3 regions of the Ancylobacter mangrovi genome follow, and region 2 is predicted to be linked to each of the others. Evidence: predicted binding sites of a transcription regulator. Region 2 holds the regulator's gene; each other region holds the start of a gene.
The links. Region 2 encodes LexA, which represses DNA repair genes until DNA is damaged. Its sites were predicted from a motif close to TGTTCNNNNTGTGTTCNG; they were not measured.
Positions count from the first base shown of each region.

Region 1: a site for LexA is predicted at 1,806-1,823, ahead of ssb (single-stranded DNA-binding protein). Genes of this name have one in related genera too.
Region 3: a site for LexA is predicted at 8,281-8,298, ahead of NVS83_RS04145 (nucleoid-associated protein). Genes of this name have one in related genera too.

Region 1 is NZ_JANTHY010000005.1:146,782-156,257, reverse strand. It holds gene NVS83_RS14095 (MarC family protein) at 1-469, shown strand, start outside; gene ssb (single-stranded DNA-binding protein) at 1,107-1,646, opposite strand; gene NVS83_RS14085 (hypothetical protein) at 1,934-2,101, shown strand; gene uvrA (excinuclease ABC subunit UvrA) at 2,265-5,171, shown strand; gene NVS83_RS14075 (COX15/CtaA family protein) at 5,235-6,308, opposite strand; gene NVS83_RS14070 (DUF2842 domain-containing protein) at 6,476-6,718, shown strand; gene NVS83_RS14065 (lipopolysaccharide biosynthesis protein) at 6,732-8,213, opposite strand; gene NVS83_RS14060 (arylsulfatase) at 8,344-9,476, opposite strand, start outside.
Region 2 is NZ_JANTHY010000005.1:4,437-13,912, forward strand. It holds gene NVS83_RS13390 (LpxI family protein) at 1-43, shown strand, start outside; gene lpxB (lipid-A-disaccharide synthase) at 40-1,221, shown strand; gene gltA (citrate synthase) at 1,307-2,617, opposite strand; gene gltX (glutamate--tRNA ligase) at 2,852-4,288, opposite strand; gene NVS83_RS13410 (ComEC/Rec2 family competence protein) at 4,440-6,848, shown strand; gene lexA (transcriptional repressor LexA) at 7,438-8,133, opposite strand; gene atzF (allophanate hydrolase) at 8,328-9,476, shown strand, end outside.
Region 3 is NZ_JANTHY010000001.1:837,567-847,042, forward strand. It holds gene NVS83_RS04065 (DNA methyltransferase family protein) at 1-2,368, opposite strand, end outside; gene NVS83_RS04070 (hypothetical protein) at 2,365-3,405, opposite strand; gene NVS83_RS04075 (hypothetical protein) at 3,472-3,768, opposite strand; gene NVS83_RS04080 (hypothetical protein) at 3,802-4,221, opposite strand; gene NVS83_RS04085 (sulfotransferase family protein) at 4,214-4,792, opposite strand; gene NVS83_RS04090 (hypothetical protein) at 4,789-5,049, opposite strand; gene NVS83_RS04095 (hypothetical protein) at 5,042-5,368, opposite strand; gene NVS83_RS04100 (hypothetical protein) at 5,361-5,579, opposite strand; gene NVS83_RS04105 (hypothetical protein) at 5,572-5,766, opposite strand; gene NVS83_RS04110 (hypothetical protein) at 5,766-6,053, opposite strand; gene NVS83_RS04115 (ProQ/FINO family protein) at 6,123-6,512, opposite strand; gene NVS83_RS04120 (hypothetical protein) at 6,499-6,723, opposite strand; gene NVS83_RS04125 (hypothetical protein) at 6,822-7,073, opposite strand; gene NVS83_RS04130 (hypothetical protein) at 7,331-7,588, shown strand; gene NVS83_RS04135 (DUF3572 family protein) at 7,581-7,919, shown strand; gene NVS83_RS04140 (hypothetical protein) at 7,933-8,181, shown strand; gene NVS83_RS04145 (nucleoid-associated protein) at 8,316-9,341, shown strand; gene NVS83_RS04150 (hypothetical protein) at 9,277-9,476, shown strand, end outside.

The DNA of each region.
Region 1 (9,476 bases), 140 kb from region 2:
GCTGTTCGGGCTCGTCGGGGCGCCGCTGCTCCACGCGCTCGGCATCACCCTGCCTGCCTTCCGGATCGCCGGCGGGCTGCTGCTGTTCACGATCTCGTTCGAGATGGTGTTCGCCCGCCGCAGCGAGCGCAAGTTCGAGGCCGCCGAGGCGGCGATGCGCGAGCAGCACCTGCGCATGATCGCCGTGTTCCCGCTCGCCATCCCGCTCATGGCGGGGCCGGGCGCCATCACCGCCATGCTGCTGCTGTCGGGCGAGGCACATGGCGAGGCCTCCCGCCTCGCCGCGCTGTTCGCCATCACGCTCGCAGTGCTGGCGAGCTGCCTGCTGGTGTTCCTGATTGCGGACCGGATGAACCGCCTGCTCGGCGTCACCGGCAACGCCATCCTCTCGCGCCTGCTTGGCGTGGTACTCGCCGCCCTCGCCGTGCAGTTCGTGATCGACGGCATCAAGGCCACGTTCATGCCGTGACCCGCCCGCGTGTCGCGGCGACACGGCTGCCGAACGCGCCCCCGAAGCATTGGGCGCCTGCGCCAGAACGTGAACGAGTTCGCCGGCTTCAGCCCGCCGAAGAGCGTGCGAGGCCTCGCCCGCTGGCGGCACGGTACGGCATGCCGATAGGTACCCGGAAGTTCGCGCTGCGGCACCCAGATCACGTAGGGCGGCAGGAAGTAGATCAGCCCGAACGGCCAAACCTGCGCATCTGGTGGATTCGGGACGAGCCGGCCACCCCGGTCACCATCAGAGCGCCGCACCACACCCGGCCAGCGCCGCGGCGGGCCGCACGCGGTGGCCTTAGGCCCGCCGAACTGCGCCACGCCGAGGCCGAGGTCGGCAAGGGCCGAAAAGGCGTGAATCCGGATCGGCAGGGAAGCCTAGAGAAGCGGCGCCAGGTTCATCCCGTGCCGCTCGGTCGCCGGTCCCGGCGTCCACCATCGGGCGCTCCGCACGGGAAGGCAGCCGGGCGGTTTACACGCTGCCGCCTCGCCGGCCTCATCCCGCCGGTCCGGCTGGACCATCGAGCCCCACGGGCGGGCCCCCGTGCGAGCAGACGCCCATTGCGGCAAAGGCTCAGTGCGGAACAAGGCCCAATAGTGCGGCACAAGGCTCAGAACGGGATTTCGTCGTCGAGATCGCCGCCGCCGCCCGAGCCGCCGCCGCCGATGGGGGCCGGCTTGCGCTCGCCGCCGAAGGAGCGTCCGCCGGAACCGCCGCTACCGCCACCGAAGCTGCCGGACGAGCCGAAATCGCTGCCGCCGGAGCCGTAATCCTCGCCTTCCGAGGAGCCGCCGCTGCCGCGGCTGTCGAGAATGGTCAATTCGCCGCGGAACGGGCGCAGCACCACCTCGGTGAAATAGCGCTCGCCGCCGGACTGGTCGGTCGCCTTGCGGGTCTCGAGCTGGCCCTCGACATAGACCTTCGAACCCTTGCGCAGATACTGCTCGGCAACGCGCAGCAGGTTCTCGTTGAAGATGACGACGCTGTGCCACTCCGTGCGCTCGCGGCGCTCGCCCGACGCCTTGTCGCGCCAGGTCTCCGAGGTGGCGAGGCGCAGATTGCACACCCGGCCGCCGTTCTGGAACGTACGCACTTCCGGATCGCGGCCGAGATTGCCGACCAGGATCACCTTGTTGACGCTGCCCGCCATCCTATCCTCCGCATCCGGACGCCGTGCCGGCGTCCTCCCGTCAAAGACCCGATCTTATAGCCAACCACGCCGGGCACGGCGCGGCACACGGCATGCTTGTCCACTATATTGGCACGCTCGCGGCACCGCGCCGGCCGTTCGTAGCGTGCCCATGTAAATTGTTCTTGTTATGTTCCTAGCATTGTGGCCTGATGGGCGCAAGCATGCGACTCGTGCAATTGCAGCCGCCGGAAGGGCCACTATGTTAAGGACACGTCAACCGAGACGCTTATCGAGCTTGTGATGCCATGACCGATCCGCGCAATCGCCGCCGTGCCGCCCGCGCTATCGCCCTGCGCGCCGAGGATGCCCGCCAGATGATGATCCGCCGGGCGCTCCTCGCCGTGTCGGGCGGCCTCATCGCCGCGCTGGGCTGCGCGGCGATCGCCCTCAAGGGCGCCGGCATCGCCTTCTGATCCCCGGCCGGCGGGCATTCGTGCCTGCGAGGCCGGAAGGGAATGCGATAGCCGGGCCGACATTCCGGCCTGATCCGCGCCGCCGGCTTGCCCAGCGTGCGGTGTCGGGTACGGAACAGATGTGAAGATCGGCCCGGCCGAGGGCCCGCATGAAGAGACATCAATGAAGGACCGCGTGGATCCCTCGCCGCGCCGCGATGCCCGTTCGATCACGATCCGGGGCGCTCGTGAGCACAATCTGAAGAATGTCGATCTGGAGATCCCGCGCGACAGCCTTGTCGTGTTCACCGGCCTGTCGGGGTCGGGCAAGTCCTCGCTCGCCTTCGACACCATCTATGCCGAAGGCCAGCGCCGCTATGTCGAGAGCCTCTCGGCCTATGCCCGCCAGTTCCTGGAGATGATGCAGAAGCCGGACGTCGACCAGATCGACGGCCTGTCCCCGGCCATCTCCATCGAGCAGAAGACGACGTCGAAGAACCCGCGCTCGACGGTCGGCACCGTAACCGAGATCTACGACTATATGCGCCTGCTCTGGGCGCGCGTCGGCGTGCCCTATTCGCCGGCGACCGGCCTGCCGATCGAGAGCCAGACCGTCAGCCAGATGGTCGACCGGGTCCTCGCCCTGCCCGAGCGCACGCGGCTCTACCTGCTGGCGCCGGTGGTGCGCGGGCGCAAGGGCGAATACCGCAAGGAGCTGGCCGATTTCCAGAAGAAGGGCTTCCAGCGGGTCAAGATCGACGGCGACTTCCACGAGATCGCCGAGGCGCCGGCGCTCGACAAGAAGTTCAAGCACGACATCGACGTTGTGGTGGACCGCCTCGTGGTGCGCGCCGACATGGCGAGCCGCCTCGCCGACAGCTTCGAGACCGCACTCGGCCTCGCCGACGGCATCGCCGTGATCGAATTCGCCGACGAGGCGGATGAGAGCGGCGCGGCGCGGCGCATCATCTTCTCGGAGAAGTTCGCCTGCCCGGTCTCCGGCTTCACCATTCCCGAGATCGAGCCGCGGCTGTTCTCCTTCAACAACCCGTTCGGCGCCTGCCCGGTTTGCGACGGCCTCGGCCATGAGAGCAAGATCGACCCCGAGCTCGTGGTGCCGGACCGCTCGCGCTCGCTGAAGCAGGGGGCGCTGGCGCCCTGGGCCAAGTCCTCCTCGCCCTATTACGGCCAGACGCTGGACGCACTCGCCCGCCATTACGGCTTCAAGCTGACCACGCCGTGGGAAGACCTGCCTGCCAAGGCGCAGGAGATCATCCTCTACGGCTCGGGCGGCGAGACGGTCCGCTTCGTCTATGACGACGGCATGCGCGCCTACGAGACCTCGAAGACCTTCGAGGGCATCATCACCAATCTCGAGCGGCGCTGGCGCGAGACCGAGAGCGACTGGGCGCGCGAGGAGATCGGCAAATACTTCTCCGCCGTGCCCTGTGCCGCCTGCCACGGTTACCGGCTCAAGCCCGAGGCGCTGGCGGTGAAGATCGCCGGCCGGCACATCGGCGAGGCGGCGGTGCTTTCCGTGCGCGCGGCGCTGGAATGGTTCACCGCCCTGCCCGGCCAGCTCACCGACAAGCAGAACGAGATCGCGGTGCGCATCCTCAAGGAGATCCGCGAGCGCCTCGCCTTCCTGCTCGATGTGGGGCTGGACTATCTCACCCTCGCCCGCGCCTCAGGCACGCTGTCGGGCGGCGAGAGCCAGCGCATCCGCCTCGCCTCGCAGATCGGCTCCGGCCTGACCGGCGTGCTCTATGTGTTGGACGAGCCCTCCATCGGCCTGCACCAGCGCGACAATGAGCGCCTGCTCGGCACGCTGAAGAGGCTGCGCGACCTCGGCAACACCGTCGTCGTGGTCGAGCATGACGAGGACGCCATCCTCGCCGCCGACCATGTGGTCGATGTCGGCCCGGGCGCGGGCGTGCATGGCGGGCGCATCGTCGCCCAGGGCACGCCTTCGGACATCCTCGCCAGCCCGCACTCGCTCACCGGCAAGTACCTCACCGGCGCGCTGTCGGTGCCGGTGCCGCGGCGGCGCAAGCCGAACGCGAAGCGCCTGCTCCGGGTCGTCGGCGCGCGCGGCAACAATCTGAAGGACGTGACCGCCGAGATCCCGCTCGGCCTGTTCACCGCCGTCACCGGGGTATCCGGCGGGGGCAAGTCGACCCTGCTCGTGGACACGCTCTACAAGGCGGTGGCGCGGCGCCTCAACGGGGCCTCCGAACCGCCCGCCCCGCACGACCGGCTGGAGGGGCTGGAGCACCTCGACAAGGTGATCGACATCGACCAGTCGCCGATCGGGCGCACGCCGCGCTCCAACCCGGCGACCTATACCGGCGCCTTCACCCCGATCCGCGAATGGTTCGCCGGCCTACCGGAGGCGAAGGCGCGCGGCTATGGGCCGGGACGCTTCTCCTTCAACGTGAAGGGCGGGCGCTGCGAGGCGTGCCAGGGCGACGGCGTCATCAAGATCGAGATGCACTTCCTGCCCGACGTCTACGTCACCTGCGACGTCTGCAAGGGCAAGCGCTACAACCGCGAAACGCTCGAGGTCACATTCAAGAACAAGTCGATCGCCGACGTTCTCGACATGACGGTCGAGGAAGGCGCGGCCTTCTTCAAGGCGGTGCCGGCGGTGCGCGAGAAGCTGGAGACGCTCTCGCGCGTCGGCCTCGACTACATCAAGGTCGGGCAGCAGGCGAACACGCTGTCGGGCGGCGAGGCGCAGCGGGTGAAGCTCTCCAAGGAGCTCTCGCGCCGGGCCACCGGGCGCACGCTCTACATCCTCGACGAGCCGACCACGGGGCTGCACTTCCACGACGTCGCCAAGCTGCTCGAGGTGCTGCACGAGCTGGTCGAGCAGGGCAATACGGTGGTGGTGATCGAGCACAATCTCGAGGTCATCAAGACCGCGGACTGGGTGATCGATCTCGGCCCGGAAGGCGGCGACGGCGGCGGCGAGATCGTCGCGGCGGGCCCGCCGGAGACGATCGCGAAGAACGAGCGCAGCCACACCGGCCATTTCCTCGCCGAGGTGCTGGCACGCCGGCCCATGAAGCCCCGCAGCGCGGCGGAATAGCGCGGTTCGGGAGCCTCCCTTGGGGCGGGTCCCCGGACGGCTTCGCGCGCCCGGCGGGCAGGCTCAGGCGGACTGGTGGATGCGCACCACGTTCACGGTCGCCGCGATCAGCACGATGGTGGCGCCGAACTGGTGGGCGAGCGCGATATCGATCGGCACCTGGTTGATCAGCGTGACGATGCCGAGGAACGCCTGCGTGCACACCAGCGCCAGGATCAGCAGGGCGCGCTTCGCCACCGCGCCGTGCACCCGCCGCGCGCTGAGCCAGTTGCCGATCGCCAGCGCCAGCAGCAGGTAGGCCACCAGCCGGTGGTCGAACTGCACGGTGAGGACGTTCTCGAAGAAATTGCGCCAGGCGGGCTGCAGCAGAAGCAGGTTCTGCACCGGCGGCACCATGTGGCCGTCCATCAGCGGCCAGGTCGTGTAGGTGAGCCCGGCATCGAGGCCGGCGACCAGCCCGCCGAGGAAGATCTGAAGCACCACGATGCCCAGCAGCAGCCGCGAATAGCCGCGTAGCCATTGCGGCACGGCCTGCCGCGCGGCGAGCGGCTTCAGAGACACCGCGACCGCCACCGTCGCGGCGAGGATCAGGCAGGCGAGCGTGAGATGGGTCGCGAGCCGGTACTGGCTGACCTCGACCCGGTTGACGAGGCCGGAGGCCACCATCCACCAGCCGACCGCCCCCTGCAGCCCGCCGAGCACGAACAGCCCGCCGAGCTTCACGCCGAGCGCCCGGTCGATCAGCCCGCGCCAGAGGAAGAACAGGAACGGCAGCAGGAAGACGAAGCCGATCAGCCGGCCGAGCAGGCGATGACCCCACTCCCACCAGAAGATGTATTTGAACTGCTCGAGGCTCATGCCCCGGTTGATCTGCTGGTATTGCGGGATCTGGCGGTACTTCTCGAACTCGGACTGCCAGGCCTCCTCGCTCAGCGGCGGCAGCGCTCCCGTCACCGGCTGCCATTCGGTGATGGAGAGGCCGGATTCGGTCAGGCGCGTGGCGCCGCCCACCACCACCATCAGCACGATCATGGCGGCGACCGCGTAGAGCCACAGCCGCACCGGCTTCATCCGGTCGGCGGGCGTGGCGGCGACGTCGGCAATCGCGCCCGTCGTCGCGGCGTGGTCGAGGGCCATGGCTGCGCTCCCTGATTGCGCGGAGTTCCGCTCCGACCCTCAGCCCCACGGGTCGCCACGGGCCGGGCGGCTTCCGCCGCGGCGAGGCGAGCGATATAGAGGCAGGCGCGCGGGCGCAACGGGTCTTTTTGTCCCGCGCCACCTTGTGACCAAGCGGGAGCCGGACCATGAGCAATGCCCCTGTCGGCCTGTCGCCGCGCCTGCGCAAATTCGTCGGCACGGTGCTGATGCTGGTGCTGGTGCTCGTCTGGGCGCTGGGCGCGATGGCGCTGGCGCAGGGCCGCGTCACGCAGCTTCCCGGCTACCTGCAGTTCGTCGCCTATGTCGTGCTGGGCTTCGGCTGGGTGTTTCCCGCCGGCCTTCTCATCCGCTGGATGCTGAAGCACGACCGGCGGCAGGAAACGCTCTGAGGCGCGAAAAGCCTCAGGCCGCCTCGCACAAGGCGGGGTTCTCGGCGACCTCCGCGAAGGTCACCATGGCGATCTCGGCGAAGCCAAGGTCGGCGAGGCCGTCGAAGGCGCGCACGGCTTCCGTCGCCGGGCCGCCGGGCTGTGTGACGAGGATCAGGGTCGGCTTCAGCGCCGCGATGCCCTGCGCGCCGTCGCAGCCGCCGAGCGGAGGGGCGGCCACCACGACATGATCGTAGGTCTGCACCAGCGCGCCGAGGATCAGCGCCAGCCGGTCGGCGCCGATCAGCCCGTCCGCCTCCCGCGCGCCGCGCCCGGGCGGGATGACATGGCAGCGCGAGGCGTTCTCGCGATGGATCGCGTCGGAAAAGCTCGCCACACCAAATAGCAGGTCGGTCAGTCCCGGCGCGCGCGGGTCCTCGGTCAGCGATTCGAGCGGCGTGGCGGCGACGTCGAGGCAGACGATGACCACCCGCCGCTCCGCGCCCGCCAGCGAGCGGCCGAGCGCCAATGCGCAGCGGGCGATCCCCTCGTCCGGCGTCGGCCCGGTCACCACGACCAGCCGGGCCGCCTCCCCGCGCAGCTCGATCAGCCGCGACAGGTCGGCCAGTTCGCCGTCGCGCGAGAGGCGGCGGCGCGGCACCAGAAAATCGTCGTCGGGATAGTCGCCGGCCATCTCGCCGCCGATCCACGGCAAATGCTGCGTCTCGCCCTGCGGGGCGGTCTGCGGCAGGTGTGTCGGCTCGGGCGGCGGCACCGCGCGCTCGCGCCGGCGCAGCAGCCGGCGAAGGCCGAGGCTCGCCCCAAATCCGGCAAAGCCCAGCCCCAGTGCGACGGTGAAGGGCGCGGGCGTCGCGGGCTCGGAGGCCGGCACCGCGCTCGCGGCCAGCCGGGCCGCGGTCGAGATCGGGCCGTTCGGGTCCATGTTGAAGGCCGCCTTCTCCCTGCGCAGCCGGAGATAGGCGGCGGCGAAGGCATTGGCGATGTCCGCCGACAGGCGCGGATCGGCCGAGGTGAAGCGGATCGCGGTCTGGCCGTCGGCGAGTGCGCGCACGTCGAGCCCCGACTCGATCGCTTCCAGCGCGCGCGATTCCCGCGAGGCGCCCGCCTCGCCGAGGCCGATCGCCCCTGCCAGACGCTCGCCCGCGGCATCGGGTGCCAGCCGGGCGGCGAGATCCTTGTCGTCGAGAAGCTGGCGGGCGAATTCGCGCGAGCCGATGATCTGCGCCTGACTGCCCGAGGTGCCGCTCGAGCGGCCCTCAGCGGAGATGCGCGCCTCGGAGGTGTAGCGCGGTGCGACGAGCTGGCTCGCCACGCCGGCGACGAGAAGACCCGCGAGCGCGGGCACCAGCAGATGGCGGCGCGCGAAGGCGATGCCGGGACGCAGCCCGCCGCGCACCGCGTTGCCCGTCGCCGAACCGTCGCGAGGCGACCGGCGAGCGTCGTGCGCTCCCTCCGGCGACGCGATGTCCTGTGCGATCGTGCGCTCGTCCAACATGGCCTTATTAGGCGGCCATTGTGGTTTCTAGGGCGTTAAGGAAGGTGCCCCTGGCCGAACCGCCGAAACGGCGGAGGGCCGCGGCGCCGGCCGCTCTCCCCTCGCCGCACGCCGATGCACGGTTGAGCGTCTATTTCAGCTCCACCACCACCTCTTCCAGCGTGCCCTGGAAATCGAACGGCGCGCGGTAGTCGGGGCTGACCGCCGTTCCGGTGTCGGCGCCGATGTCCTGGTTCTCCGACAGCGAGAACTTGTACGGCGTGGTCCTCGCCACCTGTCCGGACCCGACCTCCTGCCCGTCCACGAACAGGGTGACGGTGCCGCCCTTGCCGACCTCCTTGTCGCCCTCATAGGCGAAGTCCATCTTCACCATGCGCTCGCCACTCGCCACCAGGTCGCGGCTCGAAACGGAATAGACGTCGACGTCGATGAAGTTGTGCGCGGCGGTCAGCCTGCCGTCCTTCATGTAGAAGGCCCATCCGCCGGTGTTGCCGCCCTGGGTGAAGATCATGCCGTTGGCGTTGTCCTCCACCTTCACCTTGGCGGACACGCTGAACGACTTGTTCTTGAGATCGGGCGCCGAGGATTCGGGCAGGCCCGTCAGGACGCCGTGATAGGTGAAGCTGGTGCGGTCGCCCGCGAGGTTGGGCTTGCCGGTCAGTTCGGCGCTGAACCGCTCGGCGCCGCGCCAGTCGAGCGGCAGCGCCTTGTTGGCGGAAGCCTCCGCCCACCACAGCGCGGTCATCTCGGCGAGCTTGTCGGGGTTGTCGGTGGCGACGTCCTTGCCCTGGCTGAAATCGGTGTCGAGGTTGTAGAGCTCCCACTTCGCCTTGAACGGATCGAAGTCGCCGCGCTCGGGCTCCCACGGCTCGAACGAGAGCGAGGCCGCCCACCAGCCGTCCTTGTACATGCCGCGATTGGCGAACATCTCGAAATACTGGCTGGTGCGGATCTCCTTCGCCTTCGGGTCCGGGAGCGTGGACAGGAAGCTCTTGCCCTGGATAGGCGTCTGGGCGGTGCCGTTCACGCTGCGCGGCTCGGCGATGCCCGCCGCGTCGAGGATGGTGGGCGCGATGTCGATGACATGGGTGAACTGCGAGCGGATCTCGCCGCCGTTCTTGTAGCGCTCTGGCCATTTGACCACCATCACGTTGCGCGTGCCGCCGAGATGGCTCGCGACCTGCTTGGTCCACTGGAACGGCGTGTCCATGGCCCAGGCCCAGCCGGCCGGGAAATGGTTGAAGTGCAGCTCTGTGCCGATCT
Region 2 (9,476 bases):
GTTCGTCTACGGCGTCGCGCCGGGGGCGGAGGTGGCGCCTTGACGGGCGCCGGCGAGGCCGGCCGGCCGCTCGACGTGTTCGTGGTCGCGGGCGAGGAATCCGGCGACGCGCTCGGCGGGGGCCTGCTGGCCGCGCTGCGGTCGCTGCGCCCAGAGGCGAGGTTTCGCGGCGTCGGCGGTGCCCGCATGCAGGGCGAGGGGCTGGTGCCGCTCTTTCCCATGGAGGACATCACCGCCATGGGCTTCGCGCAGGTGATCGGCGCGTTGCCGCGCATCCTGCGCCGCATGGGCGAGGTCGTCGACGCCATCGTCGCCCGCCCGCCGGACGTGCTGGTGCTGATCGACGCGCCGGACTTCACGCACCGCGTCGCGCGCCGGGTCCGCGCCCGCCTGCCTCACCTGCCGATCGTCAAATATGTCGCGCCGACCGTATGGGTCTGGCGGTCTGGGCGCGCGCGAGCGATGGCGCCCCATGTCGACCGGGTGCTGGCGCTGCTGCCGTTCGAGCCGCAGGTGATGCACGATCTTGGCGGGCCGCCGACCACCTATGTCGGCCATCCGCTGCTCGGCGAGCTCGAACGGCTGCGCCCGCAGGGGGCGGAGGCCGAGCGCCGGGCGGCCGATCCGCCGGTGGTACTGGTGCTCCCGGGCAGCCGCCGGGCCGAGCTGTCGCGGCTGGGGGCCACCTTCGGCGAGGTGCTGGCGCGGCTGCATCGAGAGGTGCCGGACGCCGAATTCGTGCTGCCGACCCTGCCGCGCCGACTGGCGCAGGTCGAGGAGATGGTCGCCGGCTGGCCGCTCGCGCCCCGCATCGTCACGAGCGACGAGGAGAAGCTGGCGGCCTTCCGCATCGCCCGCGCCGCGCTCGCCGCCTCCGGCACGGTGACGCTGGAACTCGCCCTGGCGGGCATCCCGACGGTCGCCGCCTATCGCGTGCCGCGGCTGGAGGGCTGGATCGCGCCCTATATCCTCAAGGTGACGACCGCGATCCTGCCCAACCTGATCCTCGGCGAGAAGGCGGTGCCGGAATATCTGCAATGGTACATCGACCCGCCGGCCATGGCGGCGCAGCTCGCGCGGCTGGTTCAGGATGGGGAGGAGCGCGAGGCGCAGCTCGCCGCCTTCGCCCGGCTCGACGCGATCATGGGGCTGGGCGGCGATCCGCCGAGCCTGCGCGCCGCGCGGGCGGTGCTCGAGACGCTGGTCCAAGCCAGAAAATGAAAAACCCCGCCGTCCGGATGGAGGGCAGGGTTTCCCGAGAGGCGAGCGATGCCCGGCGCGATCGCTGGGTCCCGCGCGTTTGGTCCTACTTGCGGCGCGCCATCGCCACGTAGTCGCGATGCGTCGAGCCGGTGTAGAGCTGGCGCGGGCGGCCGATGCGCTGGCTCGGATCCTCGATCATCTCCTTCCACTGGCCGATCCAGCCCACGGTGCGGGCGAGGGCGAACAGCACGGTGAACATGGAGGTCGGGAAGCCGAGCGCGCGCAGCGTGATGCCCGAATAGAAGTCGATGTTCGGGTAGAGCTTGCGCTCGACGAAATACTCGTCCTGCAGCGCGATGCGCTCCAGCTCGATGGCGATGTCGAGCAGCGGGTCGTCCTTGATGCCCAGCTCGCCCAGCACCTCATGCGTGGTGTGCTGCATGATCTTGGCGCGCGGGTCGTAGTTCTTGTACACGCGATGACCGAAGCCCATCAGGCGGAACGGGTCGTTCTTGTCCTTGGCGCGGTTGATGAATTCGGGGATGCGCTCGACCGAGCCAATCTCGCCGAGCATCTTCAGCGCCGCTTCGTTGGCGCCGCCATGGGCCGGGCCCCAGAGGCAGGCGATGCCGGCCGCGATGCAGGCGAAGGGGTTGGCACCGGAGGAGCCGGCGAGGCGCACCGTCGAGGTCGAGGCGTTCTGCTCGTGGTCGGCGTGCAAGATGAAGATGCGGTCGATGGCGCGGGAGAGGATCGGGTTCGCCTTGTACTCCTCGCACGGTACCGAGAAGCACATGTTGAGGAAGTTGGAGGCGTAGTCGAGGTCGTTCTTCGGGTAAACGAAGGGCTGGCCGATGGAGTATTTATAGGCCATCGCCGCCAGTGTCGGGATCTTCGCGATCATGCGGATCGAGGCGATCATCCGCTGCTGCGGGTCCGAGATGTCGGTCGAGTCGTGATAGAAGGCCGACAGGGCGCCGACCGAAGCCACCAGCACCGCCATCGGATGCGCGTCACGGCGGAAGCCGTGGAAGAAACGGTTCATCTGCTCGTGGACCATCGTGTGGCGGGTCACACGATAGTCGAAGTCGGCTTTCTGCGCCGCGGTCGGCAGCTCGCCGTAGAGCAGGAGGTAGCAGGTCTCGAGGAAGTCACCGTTCTCGGCGAGCTGTTCGATCGGGTAGCCGCGATAGAGCAGGATGCCCTGGTCGCCGTCGATATAGGTGATCTGGCTCTCACAGCTCGCGGTCGAGGTGAAGCCCGGATCGTAGGTGAACATGCCGGTCTGGCCGTAGAGCTTGCCGATGTCGACGACGTCCGGCCCGACCGTTCCCTTCAGAATGGGCAGATCCCAGCTTTCGTTGCCGACCGTAAGAGTCGCTGTTGTCGCCGAAGTACCGTGACTGGCGTCCATGCGGGATCTCCCTTGAATTTGTGGAACCGATTGACGGAGCGCGTCTTGCGTGTGCCGCGCCGGACCGCTCGGCCTGAAGCGTTGGAAGCGGGGTTGCTTCGTCGCGACTTGGCATGGAAGTCGTAACGGTTTCGAACCGTGCTCGCAAGCGCAGCGAAGTGCAGCCCTGACGGTGCGGCGGCACCGTGTCCGTGCCGCCTTGCACCGTTCGCATATGCACCATGCGCCATACGCTTAGGCCGCGTCGGCGGCCTTCGTCTGGTCGGCGATGCGGGCCAGGGACTCGTCCTTGCCGAGCACTTCCAGCACGTCGAAAATGCCCGGAGAAGTGGTGCGCCCGGTCATGGCGGCGCGCAGCGGCTGGGCGATGGCGCCGAGCTTCACGCCCTTCGCCTCGGCCACCTGGCGCACCGCGGCCTCGGTGCCGCCGGCGGTCCATTCCCCGAGCTCGGCGAGGCTGGAGGCGGTGGCGGCCAGCAGCCGGCGCGCCTCGTCGGTGAGCAGCGCGGCGGCCTTGGGCTCCATGTCGAAGGGGCGCGATTTCCAGATATAGGCGGCGCTGTCGATCAGCTCGACCAGCGTCCTGGCGCGCTCCTTGAGCCCCGGCATGGCGGCGAGGAGCTGGGCGCGCTTCTCCGCCGTCAGGGCGGCGGCGATCTCGGTGCCGTTCGGCAGGTGCGGCAGCAGCTGGTCGATGGCCGCCATCAGCTCGTCGTCCGGCGTCGAGCGCATGTAGAGGCCGTTGATGCTCTCCAGCTTGGCGAAGTCGAAGCGCGCGGCGGAGCGGCCGACATGGTCGAGGTCGAACAGCGTGCTCATCTCCTCGGTCGAGAAGATCTCCTGGTCGCCATGGCTCCAGCCGAGCCGCACCAGATAGTTGCGCAGCGCGGCGGGCAGGTAGCCCATGGCACGGTAGGCGTCGACGCCGAGCGCGCCGTGGCGCTTGGAGAGCTTGGCGCCGTCCGGCCCATGGATGAGCGGGATGTGCGCCATCTTAGGCACGCTCCACCCCAGCGCATGGTAGATCTGCGTCTGGCGCGCAGCATTGGTGAGGTGGTCGTCGCCGCGGATGATGTGGGTGACGCCCATGTCGTGGTCGTCCACCACCACCGAGAGCATGTAGGTGGGCGTGCCGTCCGAGCGCAGCAGGACGAGATCGTCGAGCTCCTTGTTCTGGAACACGACGCGGCCCTGGACCAGATCCTCGATCACGGTCTCCCCCTCGACCGGCGCCTTCAGGCGGATGGCGGGCTTTGCCCCCTCGGGTGCCTCGGAAGCGTCGCGGTCGCGCCAGCGCCCGTCATAGCGCGGGGGGCGGCCTTCCTTGCGGGCGGTGTCGCGCATTTCCTCCAGCTCGGCGGCGGTCGCGTAGCAGGGATAGGCGCGTCCGTCCCGCAGCATCTGCTCCACCGCCTCGCGGTGCCGCTCGGCGCGGGCGAACTGGTAGATGACGTCGCCCGACCAGTCGATGCCGAGCCATTTCAGCCCGTCGATGATGGCCTCGATCGCCTCCGGCGTGGAGCGCTGGCGGTCGGTGTCCTCGATGCGCAGCAGCATCCGGCCGCCTTTGGCCCGGGCATAGAGCCAGTTGAACAGCGCGGTGCGCGCCCCGCCGATGTGCAGGAAGCCGGTGGGCGAGGGGGCGAAGCGGGTGACGACGGTCTCGGACATGTCTCTCGTCTCGCGCGCGGTGATCGGCGAGGGATCTCGCCGGGGAACGGGTCGGCATGGCGGGCGCGGACGGTGCGTGTACCATAGGTCTGTGACGGGGGAAAAGGCGCCGCGCCCGGCAGGCGTGCGAGGCGCGACGACGTGACGGGGCATGGGGACGGGGAGCGGCTCGGAAGAGGAAACGGAAGAGGGAACGGCAGGGCGGGCGCGCCCCGGGCGCGCGCGGGCGCTTGCCGTCGCCTCCGCGCCTCGCGTCCCCGCGCTCACGGCCGCCGGCGCCGCGCCGGGCCTGCCATGGCTGCGGCTGCTGGGCGGGCAGGCGGTCGGCGAATGGGTGCTGCTCGAGCTCGACGACCGCCGCGGCTTCCTGTTCTTGCCCGTCGCCTTCGCCACCGGCATCGCGCTGTATTTCGGCGCGGCGCGCGAGCCATGGGCCTATGCCGGGCTGGTGCCGGCGGGGCTGTTCGGCGTGTTCGCCGTGCTTGCCCGCGCCCGGCCCTTCGCCTTTCACCTCTGCGTGCTGCTGGCGACCATCGCCGCCGGCTTCGCCGTGGCGAGCCTGCAGGCGCGTCGGATCGCCCATCCGGTGCTGGCGCGCACGCTCCAGGCGGTGGAGGTGAGCGGCTTCGTGGAGGCGGAGGAACGCCGCGCACGCGGAAGCCGCATCACGCTGCGGGTGACCCATCTCGGCCGCGAGATCGCCGATCCGCCAGAGCGGGTGCGGGTGAGCCTCGCCTCGGGCGATCCGCCGCCGGTGGGCGCCCATGTGCGCCTGCGCGCGACGCTCGGGCCGCCGCCGGGGCCGGCCTATCCGGGCGGGTTCGACTTCGGCCGCGCGATCTGGTTCGAGGGCATCGGCGCCACGGGCTACGCGCTTGGCAAGGTGCAGCTCGTGCCCGGCCCCGAGCCGCCCGCGGGGCTCGCCTTCGCCGCCTGGCTGGAGCGCAGCCGCGAGGCGATCGCCGGGCGCATCCGCGCGGTGCTGTCGGGCGGGCAGGGCGGGATCGCGGTGGCGCTGGTCACCGGGCTGCGCGACGGCGTGCCGGAGACCGTCGAGGAGAACATGCGCGTCTCCGGCCTGTCGCACATCCTCTCGATCTCCGGGCTGCACATGGCGCTGGTGGCGATGACGGTGTTCTTCCTCGCCCGCGCGCTGCTGGCGCTGCCGCCCGAGCTGGCGCTGCGCTACCCGATCAAGAGCTGGGCCGCGGTGCCGGCGCTGTTCGCCGCCACTTACTACCTGCTGCTGTCCGGCGCGCATGTGCCGACGCAGCGCTCCTATGTGATGACGCTGCTGGTTCTGCTTGGCGTGATGATCGGCCGGCCGGCGCTGACGCTGCGCACGCTGGCGATCGCGGCGCTGGTGGTGATGGTGCTCACGCCCTGGGCGATCCTCGACCCCGGCGCGCAGATGTCGTTCGCCGCGACGCTGGCGCTGGTGGCGGCCTATGAGAGGTGGGGCCAGCGGCTGATGGCGCCTTCGGGCACGACGGCGCGGCGCTGGACGCTGCGGCCGGTGCGCTATGTCGCGGCGCTGGCGCTGACCTCGCTGGTGGCGGGGCTCGCCACCGCGCCCTTCGCCGCTTTCCATTTCCAGCGCCTCGCTCCCCTGAGCCTGCTCGCCAACCTTGCTGCCATGCCGGTGGTGTCCTTCATCGTCATGCCGATGGGGCTGCTCGGCTCAATGCTGATGCCGTTCGGCTGGGACGGCCCGGCCTGGCGGGCGATGGGCTGGGGCCTCGACCTGATGATCGGCATCGCGGATTCGGTCGCCGCGCTGCCGGGTGCGGATCGCGGCATCGCCGCCATGCCGATGGCGAGCCTCATCCTTCTCAGCCTCGCCCTGACCTGCCTGTGCCTGTTGCGCACGCGGCTCGTTCTCGCGGGACCGCTGCTGGCCGGTGCCGGGGCATGCGTCTTTCTGCTGGCACGGCCGCCGGATCTCTATGTCGATTCCCGCGCCCGCACCGTGGCCGTGCGCGGGCCGGACGGCGCGCTCTCGCTGATGGGCACCCCCTCGACGCGGATCGCCGAGCGCTTCGAGGTGGCGCAATGGCTGAGCGCCGAGGGCGTGCGCGCCGTGCCCGCCGCCGATCTGACGCAGGCAGCCCGCTGCGACGCGCAGGGCTGCACGCTGGCGGGTCCCGATGGTGCTCTCGTCACCTACTCGCGCGAGCGCGGCTCGCTCGCCGAGGACTGCCTGCGGGCCGAGATCGTGGTCACGCCCTTTGAGCCGCCGGCGGACTGTGCGGCGACGGTGATCCATATCGATGCATGGCACCAACTCGGCGGGGTGGCGGCGACGCGGACGGGGCCGGGGGAGTGGCGCCTTTCGGTGGCACGGCCGGGCGGAGAGGTGCGGCCCTGGCTGCCTCCATCTCCCGAGGCCGGCAATATCCTTCTTGCGCCCGCGCAGGGCGTCGATCCGGCGGGGCTGTCTCCCGGAAGGGGTGCATCGGCCGAGCCGGTCGCGGCCGGCCGAGCCAGTGCGGAAAGTCCGGCGAATGACAGGGGCGGCGCGTTGGATGACGAGCCGGACGATGACGGGCAACGGGAATGACGACCGCGCGCAATGAAGGCCTGCGGAGGCGGGCGCGCTGAGAGGCCCCGGAGGAATGCCTATCGAGAGCCCATGTGCGCTTGGGGTCCGCGCGTACCGAGACAATCGACTGAGCCGCGCACGAGGCGGGGGCGAAGGATCGGCGCCAGCCGGGTTCGACTCCGCAGCGCCTGCGGCGCTGTCTTGTTATCCGCCTCCCGAGGCCAAGCTGCCGCCGGAGACCAGACTGCCTCCCCGAGACCACAGGTTGCCTCCCGAGGCCAGGCCGCCGCGGGAGACAAGGCTCGCGCCGGAGGGTATGTCCACCACCCTCGCTCGCGACGTCGCGCGCCTCGCCGAGGGATCGGCTCAGAGCAAAACTGCCGAGAACCGCGATCCTTCCGCGACCAGCAACATTCCAGCCGGCCGCTCGAGCCGTTCGGAGCTTCACCAGTGAGTTCGTGCACATCCGCCCGTCAGCTCTGGCAGGTAACCCCGTTACAAATGCCGCTTCCAATCTGACCAGCCGGCGCTGCCCATCGATGCCGCTCGCCAAGGCAACCCGCCGGAGGCGCTTCGCGCCGCCGCGGCCCGCCGGCGCGAAGCGCCCTCAGTAGCGCCGGAAAAGCCCTACCAATCGTCCCTGGATGCGAACGCGGTCGGGGCCGAAGATGCGGGTCTCGTAGGCCGGGTTGGCGGCTTCCAGCGCGATCGAATCGCCCTTGCGGCGCAGCCGCTTCAGCGTTGCTTCCTCGTCGTCGATCAGCGCCACGACGATGTCGCCCGTATTGGCGGTGTCCATCCGCCGGATGAGCGCGAGGTCGCCGTCGAGGATGCCCGCCTCGACCATCGAATCGCCGCGCACCTCGAGCGCGAAATGCTCGCCGCCCGCAATCATCTCCGGCGGCATGGAGATGGTGTGGTCGCGCGACTGGATCGCGGAGATCGGCGTGCCGGCGGCGATGCGGCCCATGACCGGGATCGGCACCGAGCGCGACGCGCCATCGTCGCTCGCCGCGGGGCGGGCGCGCCCGAGGCTGCCCTCGATCACGTTGGGCGCGAAGGCGCGCGAGGCCCGTGGCGGCTGCGAATCCTCCGGCAGGCGCAGCACTTCCAGCGCCCGAGCCCGGTTGGGAAGGCGGCGGATGAAGCCGCGTTCCTCGAGCGCCGTGATGAGACGGTGGATGCCGGACTTGGACCTCAGGTCCAGTGCTTCCTTCATCTCCTCGAAGGAGGGCGGAACACCGTCCTGCTTGAGGCGGTCATTGATGAAGCGAAGCAGCTCGTGCTGTTTGCGAGTGAGCATCGATGCCTTCCGTCCGCGCGCCGCAATGAAAACAAATCACGAACAAACACTATCCGTTCTTTTTGTGTTCCACAATCGGTAAATGGATCGCTAATCCGGCACCGTGGAAACGCGGTTTCCTGCTCCTGTATGCAATGGCCTATGTGCTGCTCAAGTGTTATGCATGAGCGCGGGAGCACAGGAAGGACGATACATTGATCGGCACCATCGCGGACATCGTCGCGGCCCACCGTTCCGGGGCGGCGCGGCCGGCGGACACGGTTGCGCGCTGCTTCGAGCTCATCGAGCGTCATGGCGATCCGGCGGTCTTCACCGCGCTCAGCACGCCGCAGGCGATCGCGGCGGCGCTGCGGGCGCTGGAGGGGATCGATCCGGCCGGCCTGCCGCTTTATGGCGTGCCGTTCGCCGTGAAGGACAATATCGACGTCGCCGGCCTGCCGACCACCTGCGCCTGCCCGGACTACGCCTATGACGCGACCCGCGATGCGAGCTGCGTGACGCGGCTGCGCCGGGCCGGGGCGATCGTTATCGGCAAGACCAATCTCGACCAGTTCGCCACCGGGCTGAACGGGACGCGCTCGCCCTACGGCACGCCGCGTAACGCCATGCGGGCGGACCTGGTGCCGGGCGGGTCGAGCTCGGGCTCGGCGGTGGCGGTGGCGGCGGGGCTGGTGCCGTTTGCGCTCGGCACCGACACGGCCGGCTCCGGGCGCGTTCCCGCCGGGCTCAACAACATCGTCGGGCTCAAGCCCAGCCTCGGCCTCGTCTCGACCAGCGGCGTCGTGCCGGCCTGCCGCTCCCTCGACTGCGTATCGGTATTCGCGTTGTCGGTCGAGGAAGCGTTCGCGGTGCTGCGCGCGGCGGGCGGGTCGGACGAGGCGGACCCCTATTCGCGTGCGCTGCCGATCGGCGCGCCGGGGGACTTTCCCGCCCGGCCGCGTATCGCGGTGCCGCGCCGCGCGGATCTGGTCAGCTTCGGCGACCGGCTGGCCGAGCGGGCCTTCGCCGCCGCCGTCGCCCGCATGGAGCGGCTGGGCGCCGAGGTCGAGGAGATCGACATGGCGCCGTTCCACGACACGGCGAAGCTGCTCTATGAGGGCCCCTGGGTCGCCGAGCGCCTCGCCGCAGTGGGCGCGTTCCTGGAATCGCGGCCGGCCGCGTTCCATCCCGTGGTGCGCTCCATCGTCGAGCAGGGACGGGGCCTCAGCGCGGTCGACGCGTTCCGCGGCCAGTACCGGCTCGCCGAGCTGAAGGTGCAGGCGCGCGCGGCGCTGGCCGGTTTTGACGCGCTGATGGTGCCGACCATGCCGACCGTCTACACGGTCGAGCAGATGCTGGCCGAG
Region 3 (9,476 bases), on a different contig from region 2:
ACTGGAGCGGGCAGACGTGGAGCTCCCGGCCGGCCGAGGCCTGCGCCGTGTTCAGCGTCTTCATACGGTCGATGTCGTGCCAGACATCCGGCCGGCTGCTGCCGGGCCAGAGCGCCATGAACACGGCCGGCAGGACGCCGCGATAGTCCAGCTCCTCGCCGATCCGCACATGCGTCTCGTAATCGTAGACGGTCTCCATGCTGAACTGCCTGAAGACCTTGCCGATGACATCAGGATCGAGCTTCGCAAGCTCGTCCGCCGTCAGCAGGCGGTTGCCGCTCGACCGCCAGCGGGCATGCGCGTCGGTCTGCCAACGAGCGCGGGAATAGCCGGTGCCGGGCACCGGGCGTCCCTTGTCGTTGAAGGAGACGATCGCGCCATCGGGCATCTCGACGACGGGCATCTCCTTCACCACGCGCTGGTCGGCATAAGAGCGCGAGCGGTCCGTTGGCAGCTTGCGGAACACCAGCAGGAATTCCGGGCTTCCGAAGCCCATCTTCGTGCTGTCCTTGGCATTCTCCGAATAGCCGAGCCGGTAGGTCTGGTTGTTCTCGCGCACGACGTCGGTGTCGATCACCGCCATGCCCATGTAGGCAAAGCCGTGCCTCATGAAATGGAAGAGCGTCTTCGCGTGGAACGGGTTTACCGTCGGCGTCCCGGCGCCGGTGACGGAGCCGAACAGGATCCGGTCCTTTACGTGGATGCAGCATTCGCGACCGGGCTTCAGGATCCGCAGCAGCTCCGGCGTCAGGAAATCCATCTGGCCGAAGAAGTGCTCATCATCGTCGGTGTGGCCGAAGTCGTCATAGGTCGGCGTGTACTCGTAGTGGTTCGAGAACGGGATCGACGTGACGATCAGGTCGACGGAATCGGCGTCCATCCGCCGGCACTCCTCGACGCAGTCATTGTTCGCCACCTGCCAGCCTTGGCCGCTGGCCTCGATCCGCTCGATGCCGATCGAGCGTTGCAGGACCTCCGCCATGCCGGCGAGACTGAGCCCGTATTTGCGAATGATCTCGCTCATGCGCGCGGCCATTTCCTCATGGCGCGCCCACTTGGCCTCGAGGTCGCGTCGCGCCGGCCGCATGCTCTCGGGATAGATGACGTCGATCTCGACGGGATGGAGCTGGCCAAACCGCTGGATGCGGTGGACCGCCTGGATGAAGTCGTTGAACTTGTGCCCCACGCCGAGGAACGCCGCCTTGTGACAATGGCGCTGCAGGTTGCAGCCGGAGCCGAGCATCACCGGCTTGGCAGCGAGGAACTGGAAGGCACCATCCGAGAAGCCGATGACGCGGCCCTCGCGCTCCTCGAGCTCCTGCGTGCCATAGACGGACCGGACGCCCGGCACCGCCGCCTCGATCGCCCGGCGCTCATCCTCGAGGTCATGCCAAAGGATGCGATGGCTTGTCGGATCGCCGGCGATGATCTCCTGCATCCTGGCGATGCAGGCAGGCAGGGCGGCGCGCCGCTCGCGCGCTTCCTGCGACAGACCTTTGGCCTCGGGACGGATCAGCGCCAGCTGCCCGTCGCGATCGGCCGTCGAGCCGACCAGGTCGACCGGCACCTCATGCCAGCGGACGGTGAGCGGCGGGAGGTCGTAGCCTTCATCGGAGAAACCCAGATCCGACGGCTTCTGGAGGAAGACGGCCCAGGTGGACACCCACATCCAGAACTCATGTTCCTTGTGCGGAAAGAGCGTGAGATCGCCTGCCTTTTCCGAGTTGCGTTGGAAGAAGCGTGTCAGCGCCTGACCCGTATCCATCACGCCAAGGAAGCCGGCGTAATGGATCAGCTCCTTGAAGCGGTTGGGCGAAGGGGTGGCGGTGGCGACGAAGCGGAACCGCGCCTTGTCGAAGAGCGGCAGGAAGGTCTGAAACGTCTTGGAGCCGAAACTCCGCAGGATCGACGCCTCGTCGAGACTGGCGATGGCGAAGTTGCCGGGGTCGAGCTTGCCCTCACGGATGCTCTCGTAGTTCGTCAGGTAGATGTGGTCGCCCTCAGCGCGGGCCGCGTGGAGTTCGTTGTCTGACTGAACGAAGCGAAGCGAGACCGCGAACGCGTCGTGGAAGCGCTCGCGCGCGTCGCGGAAGAACTCCTGACGCACGCCGAGCGGCAGCACGATCAGCGCCTCGCCGCCGACGCGGGCCTTCAGCAGCCGGCAGAGCTCGATCTGCGTCGAGGTCTTGTGCAGACCAAAGCTGGCGAAGATGGCCCGGCGCCCACCCGCCGCTGCCCATTGGACGATGCTTCGCGTGAAGGGCTTGAGCGCCGGGTTGATCCCGTCCAGCGGCACGGAGATGCCGGTCGACGGGGCAACCTTCATTTTCGCTTCGAGGAACCGGCGATAGGAGAGGGGCGCGTTCATGCCACCAACTCCGAACTCGTCCCAAAATCCTCACGGCGGCCGTCCGGCCCTATGGCGTGCAGATGATGGGGAACGCGCCGCACCTCGCGCTCCGCCTCCGCGCGGGTGTACCGGCCGGCGCTCACCACGTCGGTGGTGTAGCCACAATAATCCGCGCGATAATAGGCGTCGTTCTTGCGGGACCAAATGCGGTAGGTCGGTTCCGAGCCGAACAGGATCCGGCGCAGGACGTCCGCCCGGCGGAAATCGTCACGCCGGATGGCCTTGGCCAATTCTGCCTCGAGGCGCACGCGGCGCTCACGACCGTTGCGCTTGCGACGGACGTCCTCCGGGCACTCGACGTAGATATCGCGGGAGCAGACGTTCAGCAGCGCATACGGCCCGGCAACGACCCACCACATGTTGTTGATGTGGTAGAGGGCCGTGCCCCGCACGATCCGCCCCTTGTAGTCCTTCGTCCAAACCGTCATGCCCTGTTCAAGGAGACAGCCGTCGCGGCTACGCCGATTTTCATCGCTCTTGCATAGCGGCCGTCCGAGTGCCTTGTCCGAGTGCCAGCTCTCGGCATAGCTGCTCTCGACGAAAGCTCGGGCGGTGATCTTTCCCGACGAGGGATGAGGTCGCGAACGGCTGACCGAGATCTGAGCCCGTTGTTCGCACCAGGAGGAAATGACGGTTTCGAGCTGTCGCATTCGCAACCGATCGAGGTAGTCGAAACGGTCTATCCTGTTGGAATCGTACCGGTGCCCGTTGACGTGATCGCTCTTCCACGTGGTGGCCCAGAACTCGAAGGTGATCGCGTGCCCGCAGATGTGAAACTCGGCGCGGATCTCTCCCTTGCGGGCGATGCGGTGGTTCTTGGAAATCGACCGGTAGTGCGTGTGCACGCGCGGATCGCGCCCGACCGTCCAGCCCCGCGCACGAAGCAGGCGGATCAGGCCGTCGAAGATCTCGGTCTTGAAGGTTGGATCGTTCGGATCGCTCTGCCAGATGCCGATATGAGCGTCGGTGAGGCGAATTTCGAGGTGCCGGGTCATGTGTCTTGAAAACCCTTCAATCGCAGCCGGGGCCAACGGCGCCGGGATTGTCCGGGAGCGCGAGGTTCATGACGCCGCCCTCCGGTATCCGGCGACGGAAAGGCACTTGAAGATCTCTTCCGCCTGGGCGACGTCGGGGTACTCTTCCGGCGTCCAGTCATCGGGCGCGAAGGTTTCGAAGAACACGCCGAGTGTCTCGATTATCTCGGGAAGAATCGCGATCGCTGCGGCATGCAGCCGGTCCTGATCGCTTATCGGCTCGAACGGATCACCGATGACGCAGACCGGCGTTCCGTCCGCCGCGAAGACGGTGAGGTCGTCCGCTATCGTCCACGGACCGGCGGCCAAGCACTGCTTGCTCATGATCGTTGTTCCTCTGGAGAAAGACCGGAGCGATCAGTCATGGGCGGCCTCTGGCCGATATGCGGCGATCTTCTCCGCCGTCTCCCAGCAGGCGGCGCAGATGTCGTTAAACGACGTGCACCGCGCCGCATGCCATTCCCGCCGATATTCATCGGCGGCATCCGGCGGCATCCTTTCGATCGCGGCTTCGAACAGCCGACGGTCGGACGGGTTGCCCACGAGAAACGACCGGTAAGCCAGCGCATAGGAGGCCAGACGCTCGGCGTCGCTCCAGAGCGCGTCGTACCGAGACCCCAGATCGTCGATCTTCGGTTCTTCGCCGGTCTCGGCGTCCTTCACGAAATACGGACCCTGCAGCATCCGAGCCGCAATGAAGGCCGCTTCCTCGACGGTCGCCCGGAAGGTGATCGCGTCCGAGGGATTGATCAGCTCATAGAGGCGCCGCTCAGACATGGCCGGCCTCCCGCATGAGGTGAAACTCGATGGAGAGATCCGGCGCGCAGAGCGGCGAGCGCGGAATGACGACCGATGCCGCCGGCGCCGTCTCCAGCTTCCCATGACCTTCCAGGAAGACCGACAGACGGATGGCGGTGCCGGTCGGATCCTGCAGGATGCTCTCGAAGGCGATGTCGAGCACCGGCCCGAGGCGGCGAACCGTCTCGCGGGCGCGCAGCTCGTCGGCGCGTAGGCGTGCCGCCATGCGCCGGGCGTCCTGTCGGTTCGCTTCCAGCCCGAGCAGCTTCATCTGCGAGCGGGCCTGCTGGATCGGGTCGCGATGCATCCAGACCGTGAGCGCCCGTGTGCCGATCGGCACCGGGAAGGCGGTGGGGTCGATCCATTTGACCGCGCGCCCGCGCATCTGCCGAAGGGTGGCCTCCTGGTGCTGGCCGGGCCGCATCTCGTCGAGTTCATAAGCCGGACGGCTCCCAACGACCGGAAAGCCGCCGCGGTCGAGCATGGTCATCACCAGCGTGGTGCCGCAGCGGCCGAGCCCGGCGACGAAGATGTTCGGGGCGTCCGTCATGGGCGACCTCCGGTTCCGATCCGCTGGTGCTCGCCGCACGAGCCGTGCATGTCGGTGCGCGGCCAGCCGAGATCGTTTGGCGGGGGAAGCCGCCGGCACTCGCCCCGCTGCGAATAAGCGGGCCCGCGCTTCCAGAAGCGGCAGTTGCGGCAGGCGCCGGGATCGATCGCGGCGCGGCGCAGAATGGCGCGCATGTCCAGTTCGGCCGCGCAGGGACGCCGTATCCAAGCGGCGATGCGCTTGACGAGGTCAGCCATGGCCCTGCACCTCCGGGAAGGCGCGGGCGGCGGCCTGGCGCAGCTCGGCCTCGATCTCGTTCCGGATCCTCGCCAGGGTCTTGTCGACCCATTCGAGCATGTCGTCCGGGTGGGCATCGGAAGGAGGCGGCGATCCCGCAAGCGCCTTCGAAGCGCCGGCACAGAAGCAGGCGGCGCGCCCCGTCATGCCGACAAGGAGGCGCTCGACCTCCGCGGGCGACAGCCCACACGCGACGATGCGCGCCATCAGGTCGTTGATCTGAGCCTTGATCGCCAGCGCGGCCGCCGCGAATTCCGGGGTTGCATGAACCTCAGCCATGGGCGCCTCCCGAGAGGCCGGCGCAAAGGCTGTCGTTGCGCCGGCCGGCAGCGGCGAGGCGGACCGCCTGCCGGCGGTGATCGGCGATTTCCCGTTCGTCGTAGCCGGCGCTCAGCAGGAGAAGCGCGACCTCCCGCTCGTCCGCCAGATCGCAGGTGGATTGCGCCAGGCTGACAGCCATGGCGTCGACGATCTCGTCGTGCTCACGCATGGGGCACCTCGCGCACGTCGTCCTGGAAGGGTTGGGCGTAGGGATCGGATGAGCCCGGCGCAGGGAAATCGTCCTGCCAGGCGGTGCGGAAGCCGACCCAGAAGCCGAGCGGCCCGAAGATCATAAGGCCGAGGAGGAGGCCCAGCAGCGCGCCGCCGAGGGTCAGGAAGGGAAGGGGGCATGCCATCAGGCGAGCCTCCCGATGAAGTCGTTGCCGAGGGCGCGCTCGATATGGATGAGCGCTTCGCTCCTGCGGCCGATCGCCAGCTCGGAACGCGCGAGGCAGATCTCGTCGTTGGGGGAGATCGCTGTGCCTTGTACGGTGATCTTCTCGCGTGCGAGCAACTTCTCGGCGTCGGCACTTTCGATGATCTGCCGGTCGATCAGTTCCTGAAGAAGCTGGCCGGTGTCGAAGTCGCTCAGGTCGACCTCCACCTGCACGCGTTCGATGGTGCCTCGCTGTTTCCAGACCATCACATCGCTCCCGTGAAGACGCCGGCCCAGAAGGCGAGGGCAGAAAGGAAAAGCCCGAGGGCGCAGAGATCACGCAGCATCGCGATGGCCATGGTCGGCACCCTTGTGTGCGGCGTTGCGATCGGCGCGCCTGAGGCGAACCCGGGCCTCGCGCGCCTCGTCCTCGGAGACGATGCCGTCCGGCCACCCGTCGAGGTCGATCCGGGCGGCGCCGGCCGTCATGGCGCGCAGATAGGTGCGGCCGTGGACGTAGTCCGAAAGCGCTTCGTGCAGCCGGCGGGCGCTGATGTCCGGCGCGGCGGCGCGGGTGGCCTGCCGGATGCCCTTCTGCAAAGGCAGCTTGGGCTGGCCCTTGGGCATGAAGCAGCGCGGAAAGCGCTGGACCAGAAGCTCACGGGTCGCCTCGGCGCGGGTCTTGCGCAGGCGCCACTTCTCGACGGGCGTCTCAGCGGCGTTCACTGGCGGGCTCCTCGGTGCGGAACGGGCGGTCACGCATGTCGCGCGAGCGCGCCTTGAGCGAGCGGATGTGGGTGGAGAGCGTCTCGGCGAGATCGAGTGCCTGGAGACGCAGGGTCTCGAGTTCCGAGGCCGCGAGCTCGATGGCGCGGGCCGCCTGGAATTCGGGCGTCCGGGCAAGCTGGGATTCCTCGGCATGGGAATGCGGGATCATGCGCTGGCCTCGTGAAAGAGAAGGGCGGCCGGATCGACTTGGGATTGTGAGGGAGGAGCGATCCGGCCGTGGCGGGACGTGCGGCCGCCGGAGTTGGTTCAGAAGGGGATGAGAGCGTCCTCGTCCAAGCCCTCGATCCCCAGCGAGACGCCGGGATTGAGCATGGTCGTTTCGACATCGACGCGTCGCGACACGCTCACCGCCGCGAGAACGAAGAACGAGACGCCGGGATGGTTTCGGGCGAGACGCGCGGCCTCGTCGCGCGCCGACGCATAGGTCTTGTGCCGAACCGTCGGCTGTCCCTGGCCAAGCCCGTAGACCATCCAGAACATGTGCTGCTTATCGGACATGACGCGAACTCCATCAGCGGTTGGCGTGCCCGGCGGTCGGTCGGGCTGGGGGGAGCGGTTGACCGCCGCCGGGCACGCGTCAGCAGGAGCGGCTGATGGAGTTACGCTAAGTGGGTTATTTCCCACTGTCAATCTATAAGTGGGAAATAACCCATAATTTAGAAAAGCCGACTACCGCCGCCGATTGGACTCGACTCAGGAGCGATCATGTTTGAGGATATGGAACATAACAAGAACATTGCAGGGTGTGAGGTATCATGAACGAAGCGGAAAAAGGGGACTATGATCGCCTGGCGGCGCGCTTCCGGCTGCATCTGAGGTGCGAGCATTGCGTCGCCGAGAGCCAGTTTTTCGTCGACGTCCCGCGCGTGGATGATGCGCCGACCGGGATCGACGAGCTGCTCGAGAGTGCCTTCCTGGAGCGCCAGCGCTTCGTCTGCAGCATCTGCGCTAACCCGATCGGGCTCATTGCTGGCGTGGTGCAGCTGAGACTGCCGGAGGCATGCGATGCGTGATGGGGTCGGACAGGCTCGCAACTATGCCGAGTGGATCGCCATACGCGTGTTGGGCGCTCTCGCGAACGATGCGTTGCGCCTCGAGCGCTTCCTTACCGAGATGGGGATCGAGGCGAGAGCGGTCAGGACCTGCGCAAGCGATCCGCGCTTTCTCGCCTCGCTTCTGGACTGGGTCGCCGAGGAGCCGGCGCTTGCCGAAGCGATCATGTCGGAAACCGGCATACGTGCCGATGACGTCACCATGGCGCGCCATGTGCTCCGCGGAGGCGATGAAGAAACATGCCTGCCCATGCCAGCCGGCCGCCGGCCGCGCCCGCGGCATTTTCCCTGAAGGAGACGAGGTCATGCCCAAGAAGACATTCTTTGTCGTTCAGCCCTTCGAGGCGCTAAAGCGCGGGCGGATTAAGGCCGGCATCCCAATGGAAGCGCGCGATGCCGAGGATGCCAACCGAAAGGCCAAGCGCTTAAGCTTGGTGAAGGCCGGCGCCATCGCCTTTTCGACCGAAGTGGAGACCGAGAGCGGCGATGCTGAGCCGCCGGTGCTGATCGCGGCTTATGGCGACGTTCCAGAAGAAGGGCTCGACGCCAACTAACGGTTCGCGATGTTCTGCTGCTGATCCCAACGCATTATGCTACCGTTCTCGCGAGCCGAATGACGCACGGAGTCTCCTGTGCTGCAGCGTCAGGTCGGGCAAAACATGAATCGTACAATACTGCGGGGGGATAGATGGCGTTCTTCGATGATGACCAACTGGAAGCGCTTCGGATTGAGCAGATGGTGTTCCATCTAGTAGGCCCAACCGAGGAGCATTTCGTTCGACTTGAAGTCATAGAGCCCGGTCGTTTCGCCGGGTTCTTTTTGGAGCGGATTGGCTCGGTCAATGGTGGAGCTCCTTATGTGTTCACCGATGCATCAGCAACTCGCGAGCGTCTTGGGCGGATTGCTGCTGATCCTAGGCGTTTCCAAGAAGAGAGTGAGAAACTGGCCGAAGATTTTCAGCGCCAGCACGGCGGCTCGACCGCGGCGGGGGCCTTTATGGTATTTCGTTTGAGGGCCGGAGAAGAAGAGTATTTTGCCTTGCTCAAGTACGACGACGAGAAAGTGCTCACGTACGATGTGACAGACGCGGCGGGCGGCCGAAAGCGCGTCAGCCTCGACTCGCTGGAGCGGACGTTTGTGCAGAATCGCGAAGCACTGCAGAAGTCCGCGCTAATCCGTTTGACTGATGATGGGGGTGAGTTGACGGTGCTCGATCGTCGCAACCAGCAGAAGGTGGCGAGGTATTTCGAGGCGTTTCTCGCAGCCAAGCGTCTCCACGATGATGCGGAGTTGAGCGAGAAGCTGGTTAAGGTCGTGCGCGACTTGATCCGTGGCAATAAGGACTTGGTATCTCCGGAAGTTTTTCGTGAGGCCAATCGTCGTACTTACGACGCGGCCGCCGGAGGTGGCGCCCTGGGAATTGACGATCAAAAGCGCTTCCTCGAAGCGGTCGTCGGGCAAAACCTCCCGGACGGTCATCCCTTGGTGCAAAAGTTTCGAAATGCGCTGAAGCGAGAGCGGATCGAGGGGGCGCCGGTTGTGCTCACGCCGGAGAAGGTGCGGCCGCCCGCGCTGTGGCGCTATGTGACAAGAAATCAGATCCAAATCCGCGTGCCCGACGACATGTTGGGCGCAATTGAAGTGGAAGATGAACGGATCATCATCCACGATCGCCTTGAGCAGCAGTTCGATGAACCCGAGGGACGTCGCTAATCTCCTCATCGCCACGGCGACGGAGAATGACATTGATGAGCGTCCAAACCTCCTGATCCTCCGGGCGGCGTTGGCGGACGATGATCTGCGCGCTCGGTGGCTTCGATTGCGCGCGGCGCCGCCGTCGTACATTGC